DNA from 3 places in the Streptomyces sp. bgisy159 genome. Region 2 is predicted to be linked to each of the others. Evidence: riboswitches for the same ligand, from Rfam matches in the RefSeq annotation. Region 2 holds a riboswitch; each other region holds the start of a gene.
What was found. A riboswitch is a leader RNA that binds a small molecule or an ion and turns the genes downstream of it on or off. The one in region 2 is predicted to bind cobalamin.

Region 1 (3,265 bases), on a different contig from region 2:
AGATACGAGTTGACCTGGAGGAACTCACCGGACAGCGTCTCGCGCTTGAACAGGTTCGACACCTGCGGCTCGATGCACTCGTACACGCCGGCGATGGAGGCGATGGTGGCCGTCGGCGCGATGGCCAGGAGGAGGCTGTTGCGCAGGCCGACCGCCGCGATCCGCTCACGCAGCGCCGCCCAGCGCTCCGGCCAGGTCAGCTCCACCCCGTAGTGGTCGGGGTGCAGCACGCCCTGCGCGGTACGGGTCTTCTCCCAGGCCGGCAGCGGGCCGCCGCGCTCGGCCAGGTCGGCGGACGCCTCGTACGCGGCGAGCATGACGCGCTCGGCGATGCGGGTCGACAGGGCCTTCGCCTCCGGGGAGTCGAAGGGCAGCCGCAGCTTGAAGAAGACGTCCTGCAGGCCCATCGCGCCCAGACCCACCGGCCGCCACCGGGCGTTGGAGCGGCCCGCCTGCTCGGTCGGGTAGAAGTTGATGTCGACGACCCGGTCGAGGAACGTGACGGCCGTGCGGACCGTCTCGTCCAGCCGCTCCCAGTCGAGGCCACCGGTCGCCGGGTCGGCGAACGCGCCGAGGTTGACCGACCCCAGGTTGCACACCGCCGTCTCGCCGTCGTCGGTGACCTCCAGGATCTCCGTGCAGAGGTTGGAGGAGTGGACCACGTGCCCCGGCAGGGCGGTCTGGTTGGCGGTGCGGTTGGCGGCGTCCTTGAAGGTCATCCAGCCGTTGCCGGTCTGCGCGAGGGTGCGCATCATCCGGCCGTACAGGTCGCGGGCCGGGATGGTCCGGCGGGCCAGACCGGCCGCTTCCGCCTTGCGGTACGACGCGTCGAACTCCTCACCCCACAGGTCCACCAGTTCGGGCACGTCGGCGGGGGAGAACAGCGACCACTGCTCGTCGGCGGCGACCCGGCGCATGAACTCGTCCGGCACCCAGTGCGCGAGGTTCAGGTTGTGCGTACGGCGGGCGTCCTCACCGGTGTTGTCGCGCAGCTCCAGGAACTCCTCGATGTCGGAGTGCCAGGTCTCCAGGTAGACCGCGGCAGCGCCCTTGCGCCGGCCGCCCTGGTTCACCGCGGCGACCGATGCGTCGAGGGTCTTCAGGAACGGCACGATGCCGTTGGAGTGACCGTTGGTGCCGCGGATCAGCGAACCCCGGCTGCGGATGCGGGAGTACGACAGACCGATCCCGCCGGCGTGCTTCGACAGGCGGGCCACCTGGTGGTAGCGGTCGTAGATGGAGTCCAGCTCGTCCAGCGGGGAGTCGAGGAGGTAGCAGGACGACATCTGGGGGTGCCGGGTGCCGGAGTTGAACAGGGTCGGCGAGGACGGCAGGTAGTCCAGGCGGCTCATCAGGCCGTAGAGCGCGGCGACCTCGTCCACGGCCCGGTCACCCGCCCCCGGAGCGAACGCCGCGTCCTCGGCGAGGCCGCCGGCGACCCGCAGCAGGAAGTGCTGGGGCGTCTCGACGACCTTGCGGGTGAGGGGGTGGCGCAGCAGGTAGCGGCTGTACAGGGTGCGCAGGCCGAAGTAGCCGAAGCGGTCGTCGGCGCCGGTGTCGACCAGCGCGTCCAGCCGCTCGGCGTGCAGCCGGGCGAACTCGGCGGTGCGGTCGGCGATCAGGCCCTCGCGGTGACCGACGGCGATCGACTCGGTGAACGTGGTCACGCCCTGGGAGGCGGCCTCGGCGCGGATGGTGAGGGTGAGCAGCCGGGCGGCCAGCCGCGAGTACGCGGGGTCCTCGGAGATCAGGCCGGCCGCCGCCTCCGTGGCCAGCTCGCGCAGCTCCGCCTCGTCGGCGCGCGCCGACCGGCCGCGCAGCGCGGCGGCGGCGACCCGGCCGGGGTCGGCGTCGGGCAGGTCGGCGGTCAGCTCGGTGAGGGACCGCAGCAAGGCGGTCCCGGGGGCGTCCTCTGCGGTCGGGACGGCTGAGGCCGGGTCTGCTGGCGCGATGGTCACGTGGGGCTCTCCCTCGCTGGCACGGGGGCCTCGCGCGGGGGCAGGCGGCGGCGCACGAGCGCACGCGGCGTCGCGCCCACCGGCCCATTCCACGAGGCCCGGACGTCAGGCATCCCGGCCGGGCGGCCGGGCGCGCTGTCGGCAGGTCCTCGGACTGACTCCTGGGCACGGCGACGCCCGGGAACGGCGGTTCCGGGGAGAGGACGTGCACAAGTACACCGTTGCGGGACAGTTCCGGATTCACACCGGATTCCCCTGCGGCGACAGCGAGCATGAGCATACATCTTGTGCTCGCCTGTCACGCCACCCCCAGATGTTGTGGCGGGGCGGTTTCAGAGGGTCAACTCGTAGGTGAGGAGAGTGAGGTCGTCCAGGTGCGGCACCGGGTTCCAGTCCCGCTCGGGTGTGCGGACGAAGCCGAGACGTTCGTAGATCCGGTGTGCGGTGTGCATGCTGCGCTGGCTGGACAGAACGACGGCCGTGCAGCCCTCCGTGGCCCGCGCCCGCTCCAGGCAGGCCCGCACGAGTGCCTCGCCGGCGCCCCGGCCGCGCGCCGCGTGCGCGACCGCGAGCGCACGGATCTCGGCCTCACCGGGTCGCGCGATGTCGGCGACCGGACCGGGTCCGGCGACGAAGGTGACGCCGCCGAGGAGCCGGTCGCCGTCCACGGCCACCAGCACCTCGGCGGCGGCCGCCCGCGCGGCGACATCCTTCAGCACCGGCAGATACTCGTCCTCCTCGCCGTAGTCGAGGAGCCCGTCCTGGAGGTAGGCCTGCGCGGTGATCTCGGCGAGGGTGTCGTACTCGGCGGGCGTGACGGGGCGGATGACGATGTCCATGGGGCCGAGTGTGCCGGACCGGTCCGACGGTGGCCGCCGGATTTCGGGGGAGGGGTGCTGCCGGCCGGTCGCGCCGCGCTTCGCGCCCGCTTCGGGGCGCACGCCGAGCGGACGCGGCCACCGAGCGGATGCGGCCACCGAGCGGATGCGGTGGACCACCGAGCGGACGCGGCGGGACACCGAGCGGTGTGCTCTCGGTGGCCCGCCGCGGGGTGCGTGCGGGAGACCGGTCATGCGGCGCGCGGCGCGCGCCGACGGTGCCGGGCGCCCGATCCGGCGGCGCGCCCCTCGGGGGGCGGGCGTCAGTGCCCCGTGGCCACCGGCAGCTCCGTCTGCACGCCCGGGTCGCCGGCGTCGGCCGTGTAGTCCTCGGGGCGGGTCTCGTCCACGCCGTCGGGGGCGTTGACGGCCTTCAGGACGAAGGTGAGGACGACCGTCACCGCCACGTTGAGGACGAAGGCCGTGAGG
Region 2 (3,265 bases):
TCGGAAGCCCATCCGACACCCGTGCGCCCGTTCCAGTTCACCTTCCGTTCACCCAGGTTGCCTACGGTCCAACAGCCAATGACTTCGAACGATTGCCTGGGTAAATGGAAAACTTCTCGCTGATCCTCGCGATTGTGGTGGTAACCGCACTCGCGTTCGATTTCACGAACGGTTTTCACGACACCGCCAACGCGATGGCCACGACCATCTCGACCGGTGCGCTCAAGCCCAAGGTCGCGGTGGCCATGTCCGCCGTGCTCAACCTGGTGGGCGCTTTCCTCTCCGTGGAGGTCGCCAACACGATCTCCAAAGGTCTCGTCGACGAGACGGGCATCCGTCCCGAGGTCATCTTCGCCGCCCTGGTCGGCGCGATCCTCTGGAACCTGCTGACCTGGCTGGTGGGGCTCCCCTCCAGTTCCTCCCACGCCCTCATGGGCGGCCTGATCGGCGCCGCCGTCGCCTCCGCCGGTTTCGGCGCGGTCCACGGCGACGTGCTCGTCACCAAGGTGCTGATCCCGGCCGTCGCGGCCCCCGTGGTCGCCGGTCTCGCCGCGCTGCTGGCGACCCGGATGTCGTACGCCCTCGGCAAGAAGGCCGACGAGAAGGCGTCCGCCAAGGGCTACCGGGCCGGTCAGGTCGCCTCCGCGGGCCTGGTCTCGCTGGCCCACGGCACCAACGACGCGCAGAAGACGATGGGCATCATCACCCTGGCCCTGGTGGCCGGCGGCACCATCGCCCCCGACTCGGACCCGCCCGTCTGGGTCATCCTCTCCGCGGGCCTGGCCATCGCGCTCGGCACCTACATCGGCGGCTGGCGCATCATCCGCACCATGGGCAAGGGCCTGACCGACCTGCAGCCGCAGCAGGGCTTCGCCGCCCAGACCAGCGCGGCCACGGCCATCCTGGCCTCCTCCCACCTGGGCTTCTCGCTGTCCACCACGCATGTCGTCTCCGGTTCCGTGATGGGCGCCGGCCTCGGCCGCAAGGGCGGGGTCGTCCGCTGGTCGACCGCCACCCGCATGTTCGTCGCCTGGGGCCTGACGCTGCCGGCCGCCGCGCTGGTCGGCGCGCTCGCCGAGTACGTCACGGGGCTCGGCGACTGGGGCACGGCCCTCGTCGCGGTCTTCCTGGTGGCCTCCAGCGCCGCCATCTGGAAGGCCTCCCGGCGCGAGGTCGTCGACCACACCAACGTCAACGAGACCGAGGAGCCGGCCGGCGTGGTCACCACCGCCATCGCCGCCGTCACCCCGCCCCCGGCGGGCTCCCCGGCCGCCGACGACCTCTCGGCCGTCATCGCGGCCCCGGCCCCGGTGGCCACCGCCGCCGACCCGGCCACGCCTCCCGCCGCCGCGGTCTGAGCGCCGCCCACCCGGTAACCAAGGAACCATCACATGAAGATCGACTGGGAAGCCCTGGGCTCCGTCTTCGGCGTCAGCCTCGCCGTCACCGTCGGCCTCGTCACCCTGTTCACCCTCGGCATCATGGGCCTCTCGCGCCGCGAGCGCGCCCAGTCCGACGGCGGATCCGCGGTCCTCGCGACCACCGGCGCCTACGCCTGCTTCGCGGCGTGCGCCGGGGCGGTGGCCTACGGCATCAGCCTGATCGTGGCCTGATCCGCCCGATCCGCCCGATCCGCCCCGATCGTGGTCTGATCAGCCCGGCCGTGGTCTGAGCCGGCCACACGCCACACCGGCACGCGACACCCCACCCGCCCTGTCCGCCCCGCCCTCACCGGCGGTCGCGGGCGGGGCGCGGTCATGTCCGCGCCCCGGAGCGCGCCATGCGCCGGTGTGGGCTTCTGCACACTCCCCCACCGCAGGTCAACGGCAAGTTGACGGCCCTTCCGGACCCGTGGTGGACTGCCCGAGCCAAGTACGGCGGCAGAAGAGGAAGCCGGTGCGAATCCGGCGCGGTCCCGCCACTGTCACCGGGGTAGAACCCCCCGGGAGCCAGGAACTCTCACCGTCGGTCTCGTCGAACCAGGGCGTGGACACCCTGAGTGAGGACACGTATCGCCATGCGCGGTTGCCGATCGAGCGTCAGTACCGGAGCCCTGCCCGACCCCACGGCCGGCTGAGCCCATGCGGGCCGATCGCGTCTTCGCGTACGGCGCCGCCGCCGGCCTCCTCGGTGACCTCCTGCTCGGCGATCCTCGCCGGGGCCATCCGGTCGCCGCGTTCGGCCGGGCCGCCACCGCCGTGGAGCGGGTCCTGTGGCGCGACCACCGGGGCCGGGGCGCCCTGCACACCGCCGTGTGCGTGGGCGGCACCGTCGCCGTGGGCGCCGCGGTCGCCCGTGCCGTACGCCGCTCCCCCACCGCCTCCGTCGCCCTGACCGGCATGGCCACCTGGGCCGTCGTCGGCGGCACCTCGCTGGCCCGGGAGGCCCGGGCCGTCGGGGACGCCCTCGCGGCCGGCGACGTGGCCGCGGCCCGCGCCCGGCTGCCGCACCTGTGCGGCCGCGACCCGCAGGCGCTGGACGCCGACGGAATCGCCCGGGCCGTCGTCGAGTCGGTCGCCGAGAACACCTCCGACGCCGTCGTCGGCGCCCTGGTGTGGGGCGCCCTCGCCGGGGTACCGGGGCTGGTCGGCTTCCGCGCCGTCAACACCCTCGACGCCATGGTCGGCCACAAGTCGCCCCGCTACCGGCGCTACGGCTGGGCCTCCGCCCGCCTCGACGACCTCGCGGGCTGGCCCGGCGCCCGGCTGACCGCCGTGCTCGCCGCGGTCGCCGGGCCCGACCCGCGCGGCGCCGTCCGGGCCTGGCGGGCCGACGCCGGCCGCCACCCCAGCCCCAACGCCGGCCCGGTGGAGTCGTCCTTCGCGGGCGCTCTCGGGGTGCGGCTCGGCGGCACCCTCTCCTACGGCGGCCGGGTCGAGCACCGGCCCGTCCTCAACGGCGCGGCCGGCCGGGCCGTCGCCGTGACCGACATCGACCGGGCGGTACGGCTCTCCCGGCGGGTCGGCTGGCTCGCGCTCGGCGCCGGGGTCGCCGGGCGACTCGCCGTCCGGGCTCTCACGAAGGGGCGTACGTCATGAGCGGGGGTCTCCTCGTCGCCGGCACCACCTCCGACGCCGGCAAGAGCGTCGTCACCGCCGGGATCTGCCGCTGGCTGGCGCGCCAGGGCGTGAAGGTGGCGCCGTTCAAGGCGCAGAACATGTCGCTGAACTCGTTCGTGACGCGCGAGGGCGCCGAGATCGGGCGGGCACAGGCCATGCAGGCGCAGGCCTGCCGGGTGGAGCCGACCGCGCTCATGAACCCGGTG
Region 3 (3,265 bases), on a different contig from region 2:
CGGCGAGTTTGGTCTCCGCGGCCCAGCGCTGCACGTCGTGCAGGGCGCGGATGGCCATGGTGCCGTGCGCGGCGAGGGTGACGCGCTCGTGGTTGAGCTGGTTGGTGATCAGTCGCCAACCCTCGTTCTCGGCGCCGACGCGGCGGGAGACGGGGACGCGGACGTTCTCGTAGTAGCTGGCGGTGGTGTCGTGCGAGGCGAGGGTGTGGATCAGGGTGCAGGAGTAGCCGGGGTCGGTGGTCGGGACCAGCAGCATGGTGATGCCCTTGTGCGGCGGGGCGTCCGGGTCGGTGCGCACCGCCAGCCACACCCAGTCCGCCGTGTCGCCGTTGGTCGTCCAGATCTTCTGCCCGTCGACGACGTACGTGTCGCCGTCGCGCACCGCCCGGGTGCGCAGGGCCGCCAGGTCGGTGCCGGCGCCGGGCTCGCTGTAGCCGATGGCGAAGTCGATCTCGCCGGAGAGGATGCGGGGCAGGAAGTACGCCTTCTGCTCGTCCGTGCCGTACCGCATGATCGTGGGGCCGACGGTGTTGAGCGCCATCAGCGGCAGCGGTACGCCGGCCCGCGCGGCCTCGTCGAAGAAGACGAACTGCTCGACGGGGGTCAGTCCGCGTCCGCCGTACTCCTTCGGCCAGCCGACGCCGAGCCAGCCGTCGGCGCCGAGGCGGCGGATCGTGGTGCGGTAGAAGCGCTTGGCGGCGACCGGGTCGACGTGCCGGGCGTAGGCGTTGTCGGGCACCAACTCGGCGAAGTAGTCGCGCAGTTCGGCGCGGAGCCGGAGTTGCTCGGGGGTGTGGTCGAGGTGCACGGCGCCTCCTGCGGGGCCCAAGGCCGGTCTCCTGACGGCGCCCACCGTAGAACGTGTTGCAGAAATTGGGAATGCCGGGGAGGCGGGAAGGGTGCGGGCACGCGGACGGCCCCCGGCGTGCGCCGGGGGCCGTCCGCTCGGTGCGGGTGGGGGGTTGGGCGTGGTCAGTGGGCGACGGGTGTCGCCCGGGTGACGGATGCCGTCCGTGCGGGCCTGGGCGCGAGCGCCCGTTCCGCCAGCTCCCCGAAGACCAGTCCGAAGGCGGTCCACAGGGTGGCCTGCACGGCGAGGGCCGCGAGGCGGAACTTCCACAGCAGGAGGGCCGGGAAATGGTCCGGCACCTCGTTGAAGGACGGCAGGAAGGCGTAGGCGAGGCCGACGGCGAGGACGAAGAACGCCCCTGCCGCGACCGTCGCGTTCCAGTTCCCGAGGCGTGGCGCCAGACGTCTGCCCAGGATGACGGTCCCGACGGCGAGCAGCACGCTCAGTACCACCATCAGGAAGTACAGCGATGTGCGCCGGCCGATGGTGTCGGCCTCGCCGACCGCCGGCGGGTTGGCGGGGTACTTCAGGAACGGCACCACGTAGACGGCGAGCAGGCCGGCGGCCGCGAGCAGCAGCGCACTCGCGCGCGGCCCGAAGCGTCCGGTCCGGCCGAGCGCGAAGCAGAACGCGAGGGCGGCGATGCCGCCGAACGCGACACCGTAGACGAGGACGCCGGTGGACAGGCCCGCGGTGGACTGCATCGTGCGGCTGACGGGTTCGCCGCCGCCGTGTTCGTGGGGGTGCGCCTCCTCGAAGGCGATGGCCGCGTCGACGTGCGGCTCGCCGAGGAAGTAGGCGACGACGAGGGCGAGCAGGCCCGCGGCGAGACCCGCGAGCATGCCGCGCACCAGGAGGGTGCGCACGGTTGCCGAGTTCATCGGTATGCCGGTTTCCTTCGCGGCCGTCAGTGGCACGGGAAGCCGAGCAGGTGGCGGGCGTCGTGCACCCATTCGTGGACGCCGTCGCCGGACGTCAGCGCGGTGGCGCCCTGCTCGGCGCCGACGAAGTAGAGCAGCACCAGCATCAGGATGCCGAAGAAGACCGCCCAGGGGGCGATCGCCGAGAGCGGCAGCTTGGCGGGTACGGCGGCGGGGGTGGGGGTGACGCTGGGCTGGACAGCGGACTGCGCCATGGCAGGACCTCCTGGGGAACTCGCGTCCCGGCTCGGTGGTGCACAGGACGACGGCGCGGGTCTGACTCATCCGCCTCCGCACGCGCGTGCGACAGCGGACTCACAGTGGCGCGACCGTGCCGGACTTCCACCGGCTTCCGCGTGACCGTCGTCGATATCGCCCGAGACCGTACCGCGAAACCGCAGTTCGGGCCAAGGGCGCGTGGCGTGACGGCGGACGCGCCCCCTTCGCGCGCGACGCAGTGGACGGGCCGCGGCGGCGGCTCCGGGCGGCGAGGAGGGCGAACCGCCGCCGGACCGAGGGCAGATGGTGCGGGCGTACCCGAGGGGGCGGGGCGGGTACCGAGGGGACGTCGGGCCGGCCGGGGCGGTGGCCGGCCGAGGACGGCCGGATCGGGTCTCCGGTCGCAGTGAGGAGGGTCGACGGAAGGCGCAAGTAGGCTTCGCACAGGGTGAGTTGGCGCGCGGGAGGGCGACGGGCTCGACCGGCTCGGCGGGCCGACGCGCGCCGCCGCGACGGTGTCGCGACCCTCTCCGGTACGGCCGAACCGGGGGCCGGTGCGGCGGGCCGACGGGGCGTCGCCGGAGCGGTGGGGTCGTATCGAAGCGGCGTCACGTTCCTGCCCGTTCGGCCTCCCCGGCGAGACGAAGATCACTTCGTCGGCCGGGGTGCCGAGCGCTGTGAGACCGTCGGTCGCCGAGAGAGGTGCTCGGTGAGGAGAGGTGCCCTGTGACGGTCCGGCTGGTCCTGGTGTCACCCGCGCTCAGCGAGGCCCTGCGCGAGGCCCGCTTCGACGACGGCCGCCCCCTGGATCCGGTGGGGCTACGACGGGCGAGGGAGGCGGCGGGCACGCTGCCCGGGGCCGGGCCTGCCTTTGCCTCGCCCACCGTCCGGTGCCGCGAGACGGCCGCCGCGATGGGGCTGGACGCGGTCGAGGATCCGGCACTGGCGGCGCTGGACGCGGGGCGCTGGCGCGGGGAGACCCTCGCGGAGGTGGGGGCGCGTGAGCCGGCGGCGCTGGCCGCCTGGCTGGGCGACCCCGGGGCCGCGCCGCACGGCGGGGAGTCGGTGCGGGCGGTGTGCGACCGGACGGCGGCCTGGCTGGACGCGCTGCCGGAGCGGGTGGGGCGGGCGGTCGCGGTGATCGAACCCGAGCTGGTCCGGGCGGCGGTGGTACGCGCCCTGGGCGCACCGGACGAGGCCTTCTGGCGTGCCGACGTCCCGCCGCTGACGGCGGTGGAACTCAGCGGCCGGGCGGGGCGGTGGAACGTACGGATGG

Region 1: it holds a riboswitch for cobalamin, as region 2 does, so the genes downstream of both, AC3ET3_RS16190 (ribonucleoside-diphosphate reductase subunit alpha) here and AC3ET3_RS27395 (cobalamin biosynthesis protein) in region 2, are expected to answer to the same signal.
Region 3: it holds a riboswitch for cobalamin, as region 2 does, so the genes downstream of both, AC3ET3_RS08765 (CbtB domain-containing protein) here and AC3ET3_RS27395 (cobalamin biosynthesis protein) in region 2, are expected to answer to the same signal.

Annotation. Positions count from the first base shown of each region.
Region 1 is NZ_JBYIQX010000014.1:68,395-71,659, forward strand. Features, by position in the region: gene AC3ET3_RS16190 (ribonucleoside-diphosphate reductase subunit alpha) at 1-1,958, opposite strand, end outside; cobalamin riboswitch at 2,082-2,238, opposite strand; gene AC3ET3_RS16195 (GNAT family N-acetyltransferase) at 2,291-2,797, opposite strand; gene mctP (monocarboxylate uptake permease MctP) at 3,100-3,265, opposite strand, start outside.
Region 2 is NZ_JBYIQX010000036.1:14,612-17,876, forward strand. Features, by position in the region: gene AC3ET3_RS27385 (inorganic phosphate transporter) at 105-1,358, shown strand; gene AC3ET3_RS27390 (hypothetical protein) at 1,392-1,613, shown strand; cobalamin riboswitch at 1,839-1,978, shown strand; gene AC3ET3_RS27395 (cobalamin biosynthesis protein) at 2,082-3,038, shown strand; gene AC3ET3_RS27400 (cobyric acid synthase) at 3,035-3,265, shown strand, end outside.
Region 3 is NZ_JBYIQX010000006.1:109,086-112,350, forward strand. Features, by position in the region: gene AC3ET3_RS08755 (acyl-CoA dehydrogenase family protein) at 1-808, opposite strand, end outside; gene AC3ET3_RS08760 (CbtA family protein) at 973-1,731, opposite strand; gene AC3ET3_RS08765 (CbtB domain-containing protein) at 1,758-1,985, opposite strand; cobalamin riboswitch at 2,021-2,177, opposite strand; gene AC3ET3_RS08770 (histidine phosphatase family protein) at 2,716-3,265, shown strand, end outside.